DNA from 2 places in the Streptomyces sp. NPDC088400 genome. Region 2 is predicted to be linked to the other one. Evidence: riboswitches for the same ligand, from Rfam matches in the RefSeq annotation. Region 2 holds a riboswitch; the other holds the start of a gene.
What was found. Region 2 has a riboswitch for cyclic di-AMP ahead of ACIQD6_RS20205 (M23 family metallopeptidase). Riboswitches for the same ligand answer to the same signal wherever they lie in the genome.
Positions count from the first base shown of each region.

Region 1: linked by a shared signal. The riboswitch ahead of ACIQD6_RS27375 (C40 family peptidase) and the one ahead of ACIQD6_RS20205 (M23 family metallopeptidase) in region 2 are both predicted to bind cyclic di-AMP.

Region 1 covers NZ_JBIVMZ010000012.1:90,176-97,205, forward strand. Annotated here, with positions in the region: gene ACIQD6_RS27365 (ATP-dependent Clp protease proteolytic subunit) at 1-699, shown strand, start outside; gene ACIQD6_RS27370 (hypothetical protein) at 706-1,014, shown strand; cyclic di-AMP (ydaO/yuaA leader) riboswitch at 1,436-1,547, shown strand; gene ACIQD6_RS27375 (C40 family peptidase) at 1,561-2,034, shown strand; gene ACIQD6_RS27380 (ATP-binding protein) at 2,161-2,598, opposite strand; gene ACIQD6_RS27385 (helix-turn-helix domain-containing protein) at 2,854-3,708, shown strand; gene ACIQD6_RS27390 (DUF397 domain-containing protein) at 3,717-4,001, shown strand; gene ACIQD6_RS27395 (8-amino-7-oxononanoate synthase) at 4,077-5,240, opposite strand; gene bioB (biotin synthase BioB) at 5,384-6,604, shown strand; gene ACIQD6_RS27405 (adenosylmethionine--8-amino-7-oxononanoate transaminase) at 6,597-7,030, shown strand, end outside.
Region 2 covers NZ_JBIVMZ010000007.1:379,181-386,210, reverse strand. Annotated here, with positions in the region: gene ACIQD6_RS20220 (DNA topoisomerase (ATP-hydrolyzing) subunit A) at 1-2,021, opposite strand, end outside; gene ACIQD6_RS20215 (M16 family metallopeptidase) at 2,295-3,650, shown strand; gene ACIQD6_RS20210 (M16 family metallopeptidase) at 3,668-5,050, shown strand; cyclic di-AMP (ydaO/yuaA leader) riboswitch at 5,238-5,403, shown strand; gene ACIQD6_RS20205 (M23 family metallopeptidase) at 5,417-6,193, shown strand; gene ACIQD6_RS20200 (GntR family transcriptional regulator) at 6,488-7,030, shown strand, end outside.

The sequences.
Region 1 (7,030 bases), on a different contig from region 2:
CGCTATGTCCTGCCCGAGTTCACCGAGCGGACGGCCAACGGAACCCGCACCCTCGACCCGTACTCCAAGCTCCTCGAGGAGCGGATCATCTTCCTCGGCACCGCCGTGGACGACACTGCGGCCAACGATGTGATCGCGCAGTTCATCCACCTCGAATACGCCGCGCCCGACCAGGACATCTGCCTCTACATCAACTCGCCGGGCGGCTCGGTCAGCGCGATGTCCGCGATCTACGACACGATGCGGATCGTCACCTGCGACGTGCAGACGACGTGCCTCGGCCAGGCCGCCTCCACCGCGGCCGTGCTGCTGGCCGCCGGCGCCCCCGGCAAACGGATGGCCCTGCCCGGCGCCCGGATCCTCGTCCGGCAGCCCGTCATCGAGGACCCCGTCCAAGGGCAGCCGTCCGACCTGGCGATCCACGCGGACGAGATGCTGCGGCTGCGCGCGCTGCTGGAGTCCCTGCTCGTACGTCACACCGGCCAGAGCGCGGAACGGATCGCCGAGGACATCGAACGCGACAAGATCTTCACGGCTGCCGACGCCAAGGCCTACGGCCTGATCGACCACGTGATCGAGAACCGCAGGACCTCTCTCGACCTCCCCGGATCCACGGGCCCCACAGACCCCTCCGACCCCGCAGACCCCACAGCCCCCTCCGGCTCCTCCGGCTCCTCCGGCTCCTCCGGCGGACGGTGACCACCGGTGCTGCCTCCTGAACTGCCGCCGCTGCCCGCCCTGACCCGCGCCGAGGGCGACATGGTCGACAGCTACCTCCAGCTCGTCGATCTGCTCGGGCGGATCAACCCGGCCCGGGGCTCGGACACCTACGGCGCCCTCCGCGCCGCACAGGCACTCCCCGCCCGAGCCGCCGCCCTGCGGGACGCCCTGACGGCCATGCACACCCGCGGCGAGACCGAGCTGCACGCCGCGACCCTGGCCCGCGCGCTGCGGGTGCTCGACGGTGAGCGACGGGCGGGACGGGTCACGCTGCCTCCCGAACGCCCGGCCTGAGCACACCCCTGGCACCCCGGACGGCCACCCGACGACCGCCCGACGACCGTCCGGCCCTCCCGTATGGACGCGCCCATACGGGAACGGCTCGCTCGTTCAGCGTATGAACTGCATGGACGAGTCCGAGGAAGTGAGTTGCGCAATGCGGCGAGATCCGTAACGCGCCCCCCATTCCCCCGCAGCTACGGCCCTCATCAAGGCTCCGCGTCCGGGCCCGACACACCGAGTCGCCACCCATACGGATCAGACGTGATGAACTTCACATATCGTCGTTTCGGCCCGGATATCCGCCACGGCCAGGTCAAGATCCCTGCACGACAAGCCCCCGCCACCGCGGCGGGGCGGTCCGGGCGGACGCCGAGTCCTGCCGCCGTTCCGGATGACTGGTCGACAGGAGTGGATCGGCAGGAGTGGAGGACCCAATCAGTACGGGATGACCCGCGGTCCGGGCCGTCCCTCGGGGTGAAGCCGCTCACGCGGCCGGGCATCTTCGCCAGTCCGAACCCGACAGGTCATCTTTCACAGGCGGCTGACGAAGGGTTGCGCATGACTGCGCAGGCACATGTCCCGTCTTTGCTGTCCCGGACCGGAGCCGTATCGGTCCTCACACTCGCCGCTGTCGGCGGCACGATGCTCGCGCCCGGCGCGACACCCGACGCCTATGCCGCCACGCACGCGGTCAAAGCCATGAAGGTCGCCGCCTCGAAGCAGGGCTCCCCGTACCGGTGGGGCGCCACCGGGCCGTCCCGCTTCGACTGTTCAGGGCTGACGCTCTACTCGTTCAAGCGGGTGGGCAAGAAACTCCCGCGCACGGCGCAGCAGCAGTACAACAAGACCCGCCACATCTCGCGCTCCCATCGGCGCAAGGGGGACCTGGTGTTCTTCCACTACGGGAACAGCATCTACCACGTGGGGATCTACGCGGGCAGGGGCAAGATCTGGCACTCGCCGAAATCCGGGTCCAAGGTGCGGCTGGAGAGGATCTGGTCCAGGAGTGTCTGGTACGGGCGGGTGAAGTGAGCCGGTGAGGTGAGCCGGCGCACCGGATGTACGGCGCGGTGAACAGGGGCGGCCCCGGTCCACGGACCTGGACCGGGAGCGCTCCGGCAGCGTCCGATCGCGCCCGCCCCCTGTCCGGACCGTGTGTCAGCTCTGGACGGGGGCCGCCGTCCAGGGCAACGCGATCCAGACGGTCTTGCCGCCCTCCGGCGTCGGGGTGACGGAGACCCGGCCGCCGCACTCGGCCGCCAGCGAGCGGATGATCACCATGCCGCGGCCGTTGTCCTGCTGTACGGCCGCCGGCAGCCGCTGCGGCCAGCGCGGGTGGCTGTCGGTGACCCCCAGCCGCAACTCCCCGTCACGCTCCTCCAGCCAGACGTCGACCGTGAAGGTGGGCGACTGGCCGAGGGTGTGCTGCACCGCGTTGGTGGCCAGTTCCGAGACGATCAGCCGGACCGTGTCGGCGGTCTCGGCCTCACCGGGCAGACCCCATGCCGTCAGCAGGTCCGCGACGTATCTTCGGGCCGCCGGCACCGACGCGGGATCGCTCGGCAGTGTGATGGATGCTTCCTGATGGTCTGCCATGGCGATGCCGTCCCTTTCCCGCCGGACCGGACCCGGCACAGAGCGGATGCCTGCGCGGACGGCCTCGGACCGTGCTCCGCGCCAGCGTGCCACTCATGGTGCCGTTCTCCGGGCTGATCCACCGCGATATGCATATATCTGTCGCTCAAAGCGGTGAACCGTACTACGCGAGACCGTATTTGGGCCCCGGAAAGATACCTTCTCCGCGCGGCGCCGGATGGCGTCGGCCGGGAGAGCGCGGAGAAGGGTTAATTCATGCGGCATATTCCAGAGGTGCGTCGGCGCAGGCTCGGGGACGAATTGCGCAAGCTGCGACAGAGCGCGGGCCTCACGAGCGGGGACACGGCGCGGCTGCTCGGCTGGCATCAGTCGAAAGTCAGCCGGATCGAGACGGGCGTCAGCGGGGTGAAGGACGACGATCTGGCCGCGCTCCTGGATGCTCTGGGCATCTCCGATCCCCAACTGCGCGCTTTGCTGGGCGCGTTGGCGGGCGCATCGAGCGGCGGGCCCGGGTGGTGGATGGCGTACGGCGGCGTGATCCCGCCCCAGTACCGGGACTTCATCAGCCTGGAGTCCCAGGCCCGTACGGCGCGGACACTGGAGACCTCGGTGGTCCCTGGGCTGCTCCAGACGCCCTCGTACGCCCGCGCCGTGACGCGGGCCGCGCTGGAGGGACTGCCCGCCGCGACGGTCGACTCCCTGGTCGATGTGCGCCTCGCCCGCCAGGAAGTGCTGCGCGCCGCGCAGCCGTTGGAGCTGCACGCCGTGCTCGACGAGGCCGTGCTGCGGAGAGAGGTGGGCGGGCCGGAAGTGATGCGAGATCAATTACGGACCTTATCGCTGCTGGCCGGTCTGCCTCATGTGCGCCTCCAGGTACTCCCGTTCAGCGCCGGTGGCTATATCGGGCTCACTGGACCTTTCGTTATCTTCTCTTTTCCGCACATTACTGATCTGGATTTGGTCGTTCTCGACCACCTCACGAATAGCCTCTATCTTGAGCGGAAAGAAGACCTTGAGGCGTACTGCGCCGCGTTCCGCATCATGCAGGCGCACGCCCTCTCACCCAAGGATTCATTGGATCTCATCGCCGGGATCGGTGACGGCGCGTAGGGAGCATCATGTCCGCTTGCCTCGCACAGCCCCCAGTCCAGACTTCGGACTCCACTCTCCCCCCATCCCCCACTCCCCCCACCTCTCTTCCCACCGCCCCGGTCCCCGCCCCGGCCTGGCGGCGCAGCAGCTACAGCACCGGGGCGAACAACTGCGTGGAGTCCGCCCGCACCCGCGCGGACGGACTGGCCGTACGTGACTCGAAGGATGTGAACCTGCCGCATCTGTCCTTCACCCCGGGCGCGTGGACGGCGTTCGTCCACGCGTTGTGCGGGGAGGCTGCCGCGTCCTGAGCACGTTCACGTACACACCGGGACCAGAGCCCGGGACTCTCAGGTGGTGGGCCCGGGACAGTCGAGTACCGGATCTCAGCCGACGGACGCGGCAGCCCCCTCCGACGCCGTTGCCACGATCGTCCGTACCGCCGTGCCGATCTGTTCGTCCGTCAGGTCGGCACGCGCGGTGAGCCTGATCCGTGAGATGCCGTCCGGCACCGACGGCGGCCGGAAACAGCCCACCCCCAGGCCCGCCGCGCGACAGTCGGCCGCCCAGCGCACGGCCGCCTCCGGGGACGGCGCCTGTACGGAGACCACGGCGGCGTCCGGTCGTACGGCAGTCAGCCCCGCCTCCGTGAGCAGCCGGTGCAGCGTACGGGCCACCTCGCGGGCGCGCCCGGCCCGCGCGGGCTCCCGGCGCAGCAGCCGCAGGCTCTCCAGCGCGCCGCCGACGGCCGCCGGCGCCAGGCCCGTGTCGAAGATGAACGTGCGCGCGGCGTTGACCAGATGCTCGACGACCCGGGCCGGACCGAGGATCGCACCGCCCTGGCTGCCCAGGGACTTGGAGAGCGTGAGGGTCGCCACCACACCGTCCGCGCCCGCGATGCCCGCCGCGTTCGGCGTGCCCCGGCCGCCGTCGCCCAGGACGCCCAGACCGTGCGCGTCGTCGACGAGCAGGGCCGCGCCGTGCGTACGGCAGGCCTCGTCCAGTTCCCGCAGGGGCGCCGCGTCGCCGTCCACCGAGAACACCGCGTCGCTCACCACGAGCGCCCGCCGACCGGGGTGGGTGCCGAGTGTCTTGTGCACGGCCTCGGGATCCGCGTGCGGGACGACGGCGGTCTCGGCGCGCGACAGCCGGCAGCCGTCCACGATCGAGGCGTGGTTGCCCGCGTCGGACAGCAGCAGCGAGCCGCGCGCGGTCAGCGCGGTGAGGGCCGCGAGATTGGCCGCGTAACCGGAGGAGAGGACGAGCGCGGCCTCGAAACCGCAGAATTCGGCCAGTTCCCGTTCCAGTTCGGCGTGCAGGTCCGTGCTGCCCGTCACCAGCCGGGAGCCGGTGGAGCCCGCGCCCCAGAGACGGGCCGCGTCCGCGGCGGCCCCGGTCACCGCGGGGTGCCGGGCGAGGCCCAGATAGTCGTTGCTCGCCAGGTCCAGCAGGGCGGAGTCGGCCGGGCGCGGCCGGAGCGTACGGACCAGTCCCGACCGCTCGCGGGACCGCGCCTCGTCGTCGGTCCAGCCGAAGGGGTCCTGCACCATGTCTCCGGTCCTTTTGTAGGCTGCGCACAGACTCTAACCGGGGAAGCAACGGAACATGGTGTGGTGATGCACACACCTCGATCCCACGGTGTTGTTGGGTTCCTCCTTTGCCCGGGGCCGCCCGGTAGGCCAGGATCAGCACCATGGATCTGCTGAAGACGCTGGTGGAGAAGGGCCTGCGGCGCGAGCTGCCGACCCGCGAAGAGGCGCTCGCCGTACTGGCGACGTCCGACGACGAGCTGCTCGACGTGGTGGCCGCGGCGGGCAAGGTACGCCGGCAGTGGTTCGGGCGGCGGGTGAAACTGAACTATCTGATCAACCTCAAGTCCGGCCTGTGCCCGGAGGACTGCTCGTACTGTTCCCAGCGGCTGGGCTCGAAGGCGGAGATCCTCAAATACACCTGGCTGAAACCCGATGAAGCCTCGAAGATGGCGGCCGCCGGGGTCGCGGGCGGGGCCAAGCGGGTCTGCATCGTCGCCAGCGGCCGGGGGCCGACGGACCGGGACGTCGACCGCGTCTCGCGGACCATCGAGGCGATCAAGGAGCAGAACGAGGGCGTCGAGGTGTGCGCCTGTCTCGGACTGCTCTCCAACGGGCAGGGCGAACGGCTCCGGGCCGCGGGCGCCGACGCGTACAACCACAACCTCAATACGTCCGAGGCGACATACGGCGACATCACCACCACCCACACCTACGCCGACCGGGTCGACACCGTGCAGCAGGCCCAGGCGGCCGGCCTGTCCGCCTGTTCCGGGCTGATCGCCGGCATGGGTGAGAGCGACGCGGACCTGGTCGATGTCGTCTTCTCCCTGCGCGAGCTGGACCCGGACTCGGTGCCGGTCAACTTCCTGATCCCGATGGAAGGGACCCCGCTCGCCAAGGAATGGCACCTCACCCCGCAGCGCTGCCTGCGGATCCTGGCGATGACACGCTTCGTCTGCCCGGACGTGGAGGTCAGGCTCGCGGGCGGGCGCGAGGTGCACCTGCGCACCCTGCAGCCGCTCGCGCTCCACCTGGTCAACTCGATCTTCCTCGGCGACTACCTCACCAGCGAGGGCCAGGAGGGCAAGGCCGACCTCGACATGATCACGGACGCGGGCTTCGAGGTGGAGGGCGCGGACACGTCGACGCTGCCCGGCCACCGGAGCGGCGGCTGTGCGCCGTGCGGCGGGGACGAGGCCGGCGGGAACACCGGGGCATGCGGAGGCGGAGCCGCCGAGGGCGCCGGATCCGAGAGTGCCGGACGCGACAGCGGCGGGCACGAGAGCGGCGCGCCTCGTACGGAGGAAAGCTCCTCGGTTCGTACGGACCTGGTGGCGGTACGCCGCCGCGGCGCCGGTACGGACCTGGCTCCCAATGCCTGAGCTTGCCCCCCAAGAACTGCTCGCCCTGGACCGGGCCCACGTCTGGCATCCGTACGGCCCCATGCCGGGCCGTACCGAACCGCTGGTCGTGGAGTCCGCGTCCGGGGTACGGCTACGCCTCGCCGAACCCGCCCACGGACAGCGGGAGTTGGTCGACGGCATGTCGTCCTGGTGGTCGGCGGTCCACGGCTACAACCACCCCGTACTGAACGAGGCGGCGCACGGCCAGCTCGACCGGATGAGCCATGTGATGTTCGGCGGACTCACGCACGAGCCCGCCGTGCGGCTCGCGGCCACACTCGTGGACATCACCCCGGAACCACTGCGCCATGTCTTCCTCGCCGACTCCGGCTCGGTGTCGGTCGAGGTCGCGGTCAAGATGTGCCTCCAGTACTGGCGCTCCGTGGGCCGCCCCGCCAAACAGCG
Region 2 (7,030 bases):
GAGGTGATGAAGACCAGGTCCTCCTCGCCCGTCCGCAACTCGACGCCACCGACGACCCGGTCGCCCTCCTTGAGAGAGATGACCTCCAACTCGTCCTTGTTGGCCGGATAGTCGGGCACCACCCGCTTGACGACGCCCTGGAGCGTGCCCAGCGCGAGCCCGGGGGACGACTCGTCGAGCGTGGTCAGACAGACCAGCTCCTCGTCCCCCTCCAGCGCGAGGAACTCGGAGACCGGCGCTCCGCCCGACAGGTTCGGCGCCGAGGCCGTGTCCGGCAGTTGCGGCAGGTCGATCACCGAGATCCGCAGCAGCCGGCCGGTGGATGTCACCGCACCGATGTCGCCACGCGCCGTCGCCGGCACGGCCGAGACGATCGCGTCGTGCTTGACGCGTTTGCCGTCGCTGCCCTCCAGCGGCTCGCCGTTGGCCGTACGGGCCAGCAGGCCGGTCGAGGAGAGCAGCACCCGGCACGGATCGTCCGCGACCTCCAGCGGCACCGCGGTCACCGCGGAACCGGCGGACTCCAGCAGGACCGTGCGCCTCGGCGTGCTGAACTTCTTCGACACCGCGGCCAGTTCGGTCGAGACCAGCTTGCGCAGCTCGGCGTCCGACTCCAGGATCCCGGTCAGCTCGTCGATCTCGCCGTTCAGTCGGTCGCGCTCGCTCTCCAGCTCGATCCGGTCGAACCGGGTGAGCCGGCGCAGCGGCGTGTCCAGGATGTACTGCGTCTGGACGTCGCTCAGCGAGAAGCGCTCGATCAGCCGCTCCTTGGCCTGCGCCGAGTTGTCACTCGACCGGATCAGCCGGATGACCTCATCGATGTCGATGAGCGCGACAAGAAGTCCCTCGACCAGGTGAAGCCGGTCGCGCCGCTTGGTCCGCCGGAACTCGCTGCGCCGGCGCACCACCGTGAACCGGTGGTCCAGGTAGACCTCCAGCAGCTCCTTGAGGCCCAGCGTCAGCGGCTGTCCGTCCACCAGCGCCACATTGTTGATGCCGAAGGACTCCTCCATCGGCGTCAGCTTGTAGAGCTGCTCCAGCACGGCCTCGGGCACGAAACCGTTCTTGATCTCGATGACCAGGCGCAGGCCGTGCGCGCGGTCCGTGAGGTCCTTGACGTCCGCGATGCCCATGAGCTTCTTGGCGGAGACCAGGTCCTTGATCTTCGAGATGACCTTCTCCGGACCGACCGCGAACGGCAGTTCCGTGACGACCAGGCCCTTGCGGCGAGCGGTGACGTCCTCCACCGCCACGGTGGCCCGGATCTTGAAGCTGCCCCGGCCCTTCTCGTACGCGTCCTTGATGCCGGTCAGGCCGACGATCCGGCCACCGGTCGGCAGGTCGGGACCCGGCACGAAACGCATCAGCGTCTCCAGGTCCGCGCCCGGGTGCTTGATCAGGTGGCGTGCGGCCGCCACGACCTCGCCCAGATTGTGCGGCGGCATGTTCGTCGCCATGCCGACGGCGATCCCGGAGGTGCCGTTGACCAGCAGGTTCGGATACGCGGCGGGAAGCGTGACCGGTTCTCGCTCCTGGCCGTCGTAATTTGACTCAAAATCGACGGTGTCTTCGTCGATCGACTCGGTCATCAGTGACGTGGCGTCAGCCATCCGGCACTCGGTGTACCGCATCGCGGCCGGTGGGTCGTCATTGCCGAGCGAGCCGAAGTTCCCGTGTCCGTCGACCAGGGGCAGCCGCATCGAGAACGGCTGTGCCATCCGGACCAGGGCGTCGTAGATCGACGCGTCTCCGTGCGGGTGCAGCTTGCCCATCACCTCACCGACGACGCGGGCGCACTTCACATACCCGCGGTCGGGGCGCAGGCCCATCTCGTTCATCTGGTACACGATGCGGCGGTGCACCGGCTTCATGCCGTCACGGGCGTCCGGCAGGGCCCGGGAGTAGATCACCGAGTACGCGTACTCGAGGAAGGAGCCCTGCATTTCATCGACCACGTCGATGTCGAGAATCTTCTCCTCGAAGTCCTCCGGCGGCGGGGTCTTCGTGCTGCGGCGGGCCATCGCTGCTGCGGCTCCTTCACAGGTTTCTGTACGACAACTACTGGAACTGACGCGGACCATTGTGGACCGCGCCACTGACAACGCTGACCTCGACCCGTCGTTGAGAGCGCGTCGCGCGTGTGCGGCACGACGGACGGCGAGTGTGTCAGCGGGTGTGACACAGGGGGTGACGGCGGGTGTGCGGTACGGCCGACGGCACGGGAACTTCGCCAGGTGTCAGCACGCTTGCATACAGTGGCAGGACTTCTCCATATCGCGATCGAAGGGACGTACATGCCCATGGGTCACACGGCCACAGCGCAGGCCGGTACCGGCGGCCTGACAGCGACTGAGCACCGGCTGGCCAACGGCCTGCGCGTGGTGCTCTCCGAGGACCACCTGACCCCGGTCGCCGCGGTCTGCCTCTGGTACGACGTCGGCTCACGCCATGAAGTCAAGGGCCGTACGGGCCTGGCTCACCTCTTCGAGCACCTGATGTTCCAGGGCTCGGCACAGGTGAAGGGAAACGGCCACTTCGAGCTGGTGCAGGGAGCGGGCGGCTCCCTCAACGGCACCACCAGCTTCGAGCGCACCAACTACTTCGAGACGATGCCCACCCACCAGCTGGAGCTGGCGCTCTGGCTGGAAGCCGACCGGATGGGCTCGCTGCTCGCCGCGCTCGACGAAGAATCCATGGAGAACCAGCGGGACGTCGTCAAGAACGAACGCCGCCAGCGGTACGACAACGTGCCCTACGGTACGGCCTTCGAGCGGCTGACCGCTCTCTCCTACCCGGAGGGGCACCCGTACCACCACACCCCGATCGGCTCGATGGCCGACCTGGACGCCGCCACGCTGGAGGACGCCCGCGCGTTCTTCCGTACGAACTACGCGCCGAACAACGCGGTGCTGTCGGTCGTCGGTGACATCGATCCCGAGCAGACGCTCGCCTGGGTCGAGAAGTACTTCGGCTCCATCCCGTCCCACGACGGCAAGCAGCCGCCGCGTGACGGCGCACTCCCCGACATCATCGGCGAGGAGCTGCGCGAGGAGATCCAGGAGGAGGTCCCGGCGCGCGCGCTGATGGCCGCCTACCGGCTGCCCCACGACGGCACCCGCGAGTGCGACGCCGCCGACCTGGCGCTCACCGTCCTCGGCGGCGGGGAGTCCTCCCGCCTCCACAACCGCCTGGTGCGCCGCGACCGTACCGCCGTCGCCGCGGGCTTCGGGCTGCTGCGCCTGGCGGGCGCCCCGTCGCTCGGCTGGCTGGACGTGAAGACGTCCGGCGGTGTCGAGGTACCGGAGATCGAGACCGCGGTCGACGAGGAGCTGGCCCGCCTCGCCGCCGAGGGGCCGACCGACGAGGAGATGGAGCGGGCGCAGGCCCAGCTGGAGCGCGAATGGCTGGACCGGCTCGGCACGGTCGCCGGCCGCGCCGACGAGCTGTGCAGGTTCGCCGTCCTGTTCGGCGACCCGCAGCTGGCGCTGTCCGCCGTCACGCGCGTGCTGGACATCACGGCGGAGGAGGTGCGGGCCGTCGCCGCGGAGCGGTTGCGCCCGGACAACAGGGCGGTACTGGTGTACGAACCGCTCACCGCCGCCGATGACGACGACGCCGAGACCGACGAGCACGAGGGGGCGGACCAGTGACCGACGCTGCCGTGACCATGGACTTCCACCCACAGCCGACCGCCGGCGAAGCCCGGCCCTGGGCCTTCCCGGCCCCCGGGCGCGGCGCGCTCGACAACGGCCTGACCGTGTTGCGCTGCGACCGCCCGGGACAGCAGGTGGTGGCGGTCGAGATCATTCTCGACGCACCGCTGGAAGCCGAGCCCGAAGGGCTCGACGGCATCGCCACCATCATGGCGCGGGCCCTCTCCGAAGGCACCGACAAGCGCTCCGCCGAGGAGTTCGCCGCCGAGCTGGAGCGCTGCGGCGCCACGCTCGACGCGTACGCCGACCACCCGGGCGTACGGGTCTCCCTGGAGGTCCCCGTATCCCGGCTGCCCAAGGCGCTCGGGCTGCTCGCCGAGGCGCTGCGCGCCCCCGCCTTCGCGGACAGCGAGGTCGAGCGGCTCGTACGGAACCGGCTCGACGAGATCCCGCACGAGACCGCCAACCCCGGCCGCCGCGCCGCCAAGCAGCTCTCCAAGGAGCTGTTCCCGGCCTCCGCGCGCATGTCACGACCGCGCCAGGGCACCGAGGAGACGGTCGAGCGCATCGACGCCGCGGGCGTACGTGCCTTCTACGAGGCGCACGTACGTCCCGCCACGGCCACCGCGGTCATCGTCGGCGACCTCACCGGCGTCGACCTGGACGCGGTGCTCGCCGACTCCCTCGGCACCTGGACCGGCAATACCGCCGCTCCCCGTCCCGTACCGCCGGTGACCGCCGACGACACGGGCCGTGTGGTGATCGTGGACCGGCCCGGCGCCGTCCAGACCCAGCTGCTGATCGGCCGTATCGGCCCGGACCGGCATGACCGGGTCTGGCCCGCGCAGGTGCTCGGCACGTACTGCCTGGGTGGCACCCTCACGTCCCGGCTCGACCGGGTGCTGCGTGAGGAGAAGGGCTACACCTACGGTGTACGGGCCTTCGGCCAGGTGCTGCGCTCCTCGGCTCCCTCGACCCCGGGCGGGGTGACGGGCGCCGCGATGCTCGCCATCAGCGGCTCCGTGGACACCGCGTCCACCGGCCCGGCGCTGGACGACCTCTGGACGGTGCTCCGCACCCTCGCCGCCGAAGGCCTCACCGACGCCGAGCGGGACGTCGCCGTGCAGAACCTGGTGGGGGTGGCACCGCTCAAGTACGAGACGGCGGCGTCCGTCGCGGCCACGCTGGCCGACCAGGTCGAGCAGCACCTCCCGGACGACTTCCAGGCGCAGTTGTACGCGCGCCTTGTGGAGACCGGCACCGTGGAGGCGACCGCCGCGGCCGTCAACGCCTTCCCGGTGGACCGGTTGGTGACCGTGCTCGTGGGTGACGCCGCCCAGATCGAGGAGCCGGTCAAGGCTCTCGGTATCGGTGAAGTGACCGTCGTCACCGGCTGATCCGGCCTCAGGAGGGAACCCTGGCGACACCTGTCGCCGGGGTTCCCGTGGTATGTCCGTTTTGTTGGAGAGGTTGCCCGTCTGCCCTGTGGCGATGCCAACAAAACTTCCTGTCTGTTTGGCGAACGAAAGATGACCCGCTTAGCGTCGGTCCGGCTGTTCGCCAGTTGCGCCGCACCGCGGCGTCGGACAGTCATCGCCGAGTCCCCGTCAGGCGCGAGCCTGGGGAGCCGGGGACCCACGTAGTCCCTGGGGTGAATCGGACGCCTTCGCGCACCGGCGCGGAGGGGCCCGTAGGAGACCTTCCTGCTCCGAACCCGTCAGCTAACCCGGTAGGCGAGAAGGAAGGAAAGGACCAGCCACTTCATGGCGTTCACCCGTGCCACCGGGAAGCATCGTGCCCGGAGCAGAATGAGCCGCAAGGGCGCGAGCGTCGCCGGCGCCGCGACTCTCACCGCGACCGGAGTCATCGGCACCCTGGCCTCTTCCCCGGCACTCGCCGCCACCACCGACGTCCAGGCGGCCCAGCAGACCGGCCTGGCCCAGGCCATCACCATCGACGAGTCCCTCGCGGGCACGGTCGACACCCAGGCGGAGGCCCAGCACCAGGCCGCCGCCCGTGCCAAGGCACAGGCCGTGGCGGAGGCGGAGGCCAAGCGCAAGGCCGTGGCGCGCGCCAAGGAGATCCGTGCCGAGGAGGCCCGTGCGGCCCGTGAGGCCGAGCGCAAGCGCCTCAACGCCTTCCAGCTCCCGGTCGCCGGCTCGTACGTCACCACCGGCTACCAGAGCGGCGGCTCCCTCTGGTCCTCCGGCAGCCACTCGGGCATCGACTTCCGCGCGGCGTCCGGCACTTCGGTCGTTGCCGTCGGCGCGGGCACCGTGGTCGAGGCGGGCTGGGGCGGTTCGTACGGCAACAACATCGTGCTCAAGATGAAGGACGGCACGTACACGCAGTACGGCCATCTCTCCTCGATCGGCGTCTCCGTCGGCCAGAGCGTCACCCCGGGGCAGCAGATAGGTCTCTCGGGGGCGACCGGCAACGTCACCGGGCCGCACCTTCACTTCGAGGCCCGCACGAGCCCGGACTACGGCTCCGACATGGACCCCGTCGGCTACCTGCGCGCGCACGGCGTGAACGTCTGACGAAGCACTCCGACCGACCGCTCCGACCGATCGCTCGGACTGACACTCCGATCACTTCGCTCGTCCGAAGGCCCCGGCCCGTGCCGGGGCCTTCGTGCGCTTCCGCGCCCTCCGTGGCCTTCCGTGCCGCCCGGAGCCTTTCGAGCGGTCCGGTGGCCTTCCGTATCCGCCGCTCTGGCCAAAAGATATCCATGGATTCCGACTCCCCATCGGAAATTCGTGCTGATTGCAATAGAGTCACGGAACAGGCGTCAATCAGCAGAGTTTCGCGCGGATTAAGTCGGAGGTTCGGACATGCGCATTCCCGCGCACTCGGTATGCACGGCGATCCGCGACGACATCGTCTCCGGTCTGTTCGAGCGGGGCAGCCGCCTCACCGAGGAGCAGCTGGCACGGCGCTACGGCGTCTCCCGCGTCCCGGTGCGCGAAGCCCTGCGCACCCTGGAGTCGGAGGGCTTCGTGACCACCCGCCGCCATGCCGGCGCGTGTGTGGCCGAGCCCTCGGAGCAGGAGGCGGGGGATCTCCTGGAGGTGCGGCTGCTGCTGGAGCCGCTGGGTGCCGCACGCGCCGCCCAGCGCCGCACGGAGGCCCACCTCAAGGTGCTGCGCGGCCTGGTCAGGCTGGGCCAGGAGCGGGCCCGCAGGGGCCAGGGCGAGGATCTGCGCTCGCTCGACGCCTGGTTCCACGAGACGCTCGCCCAGGCGTCGGGAAGCCCGGGGCTGATCGCCCTGCTCACCCAGACCAGGCACAAGATCGCATGGATGTACGTGGCCGAGCAGCCCGCCCACCCCGTGGAGTCCTGGGCGGAGCACGGCGCGATCGTGGACGCGGTGGCC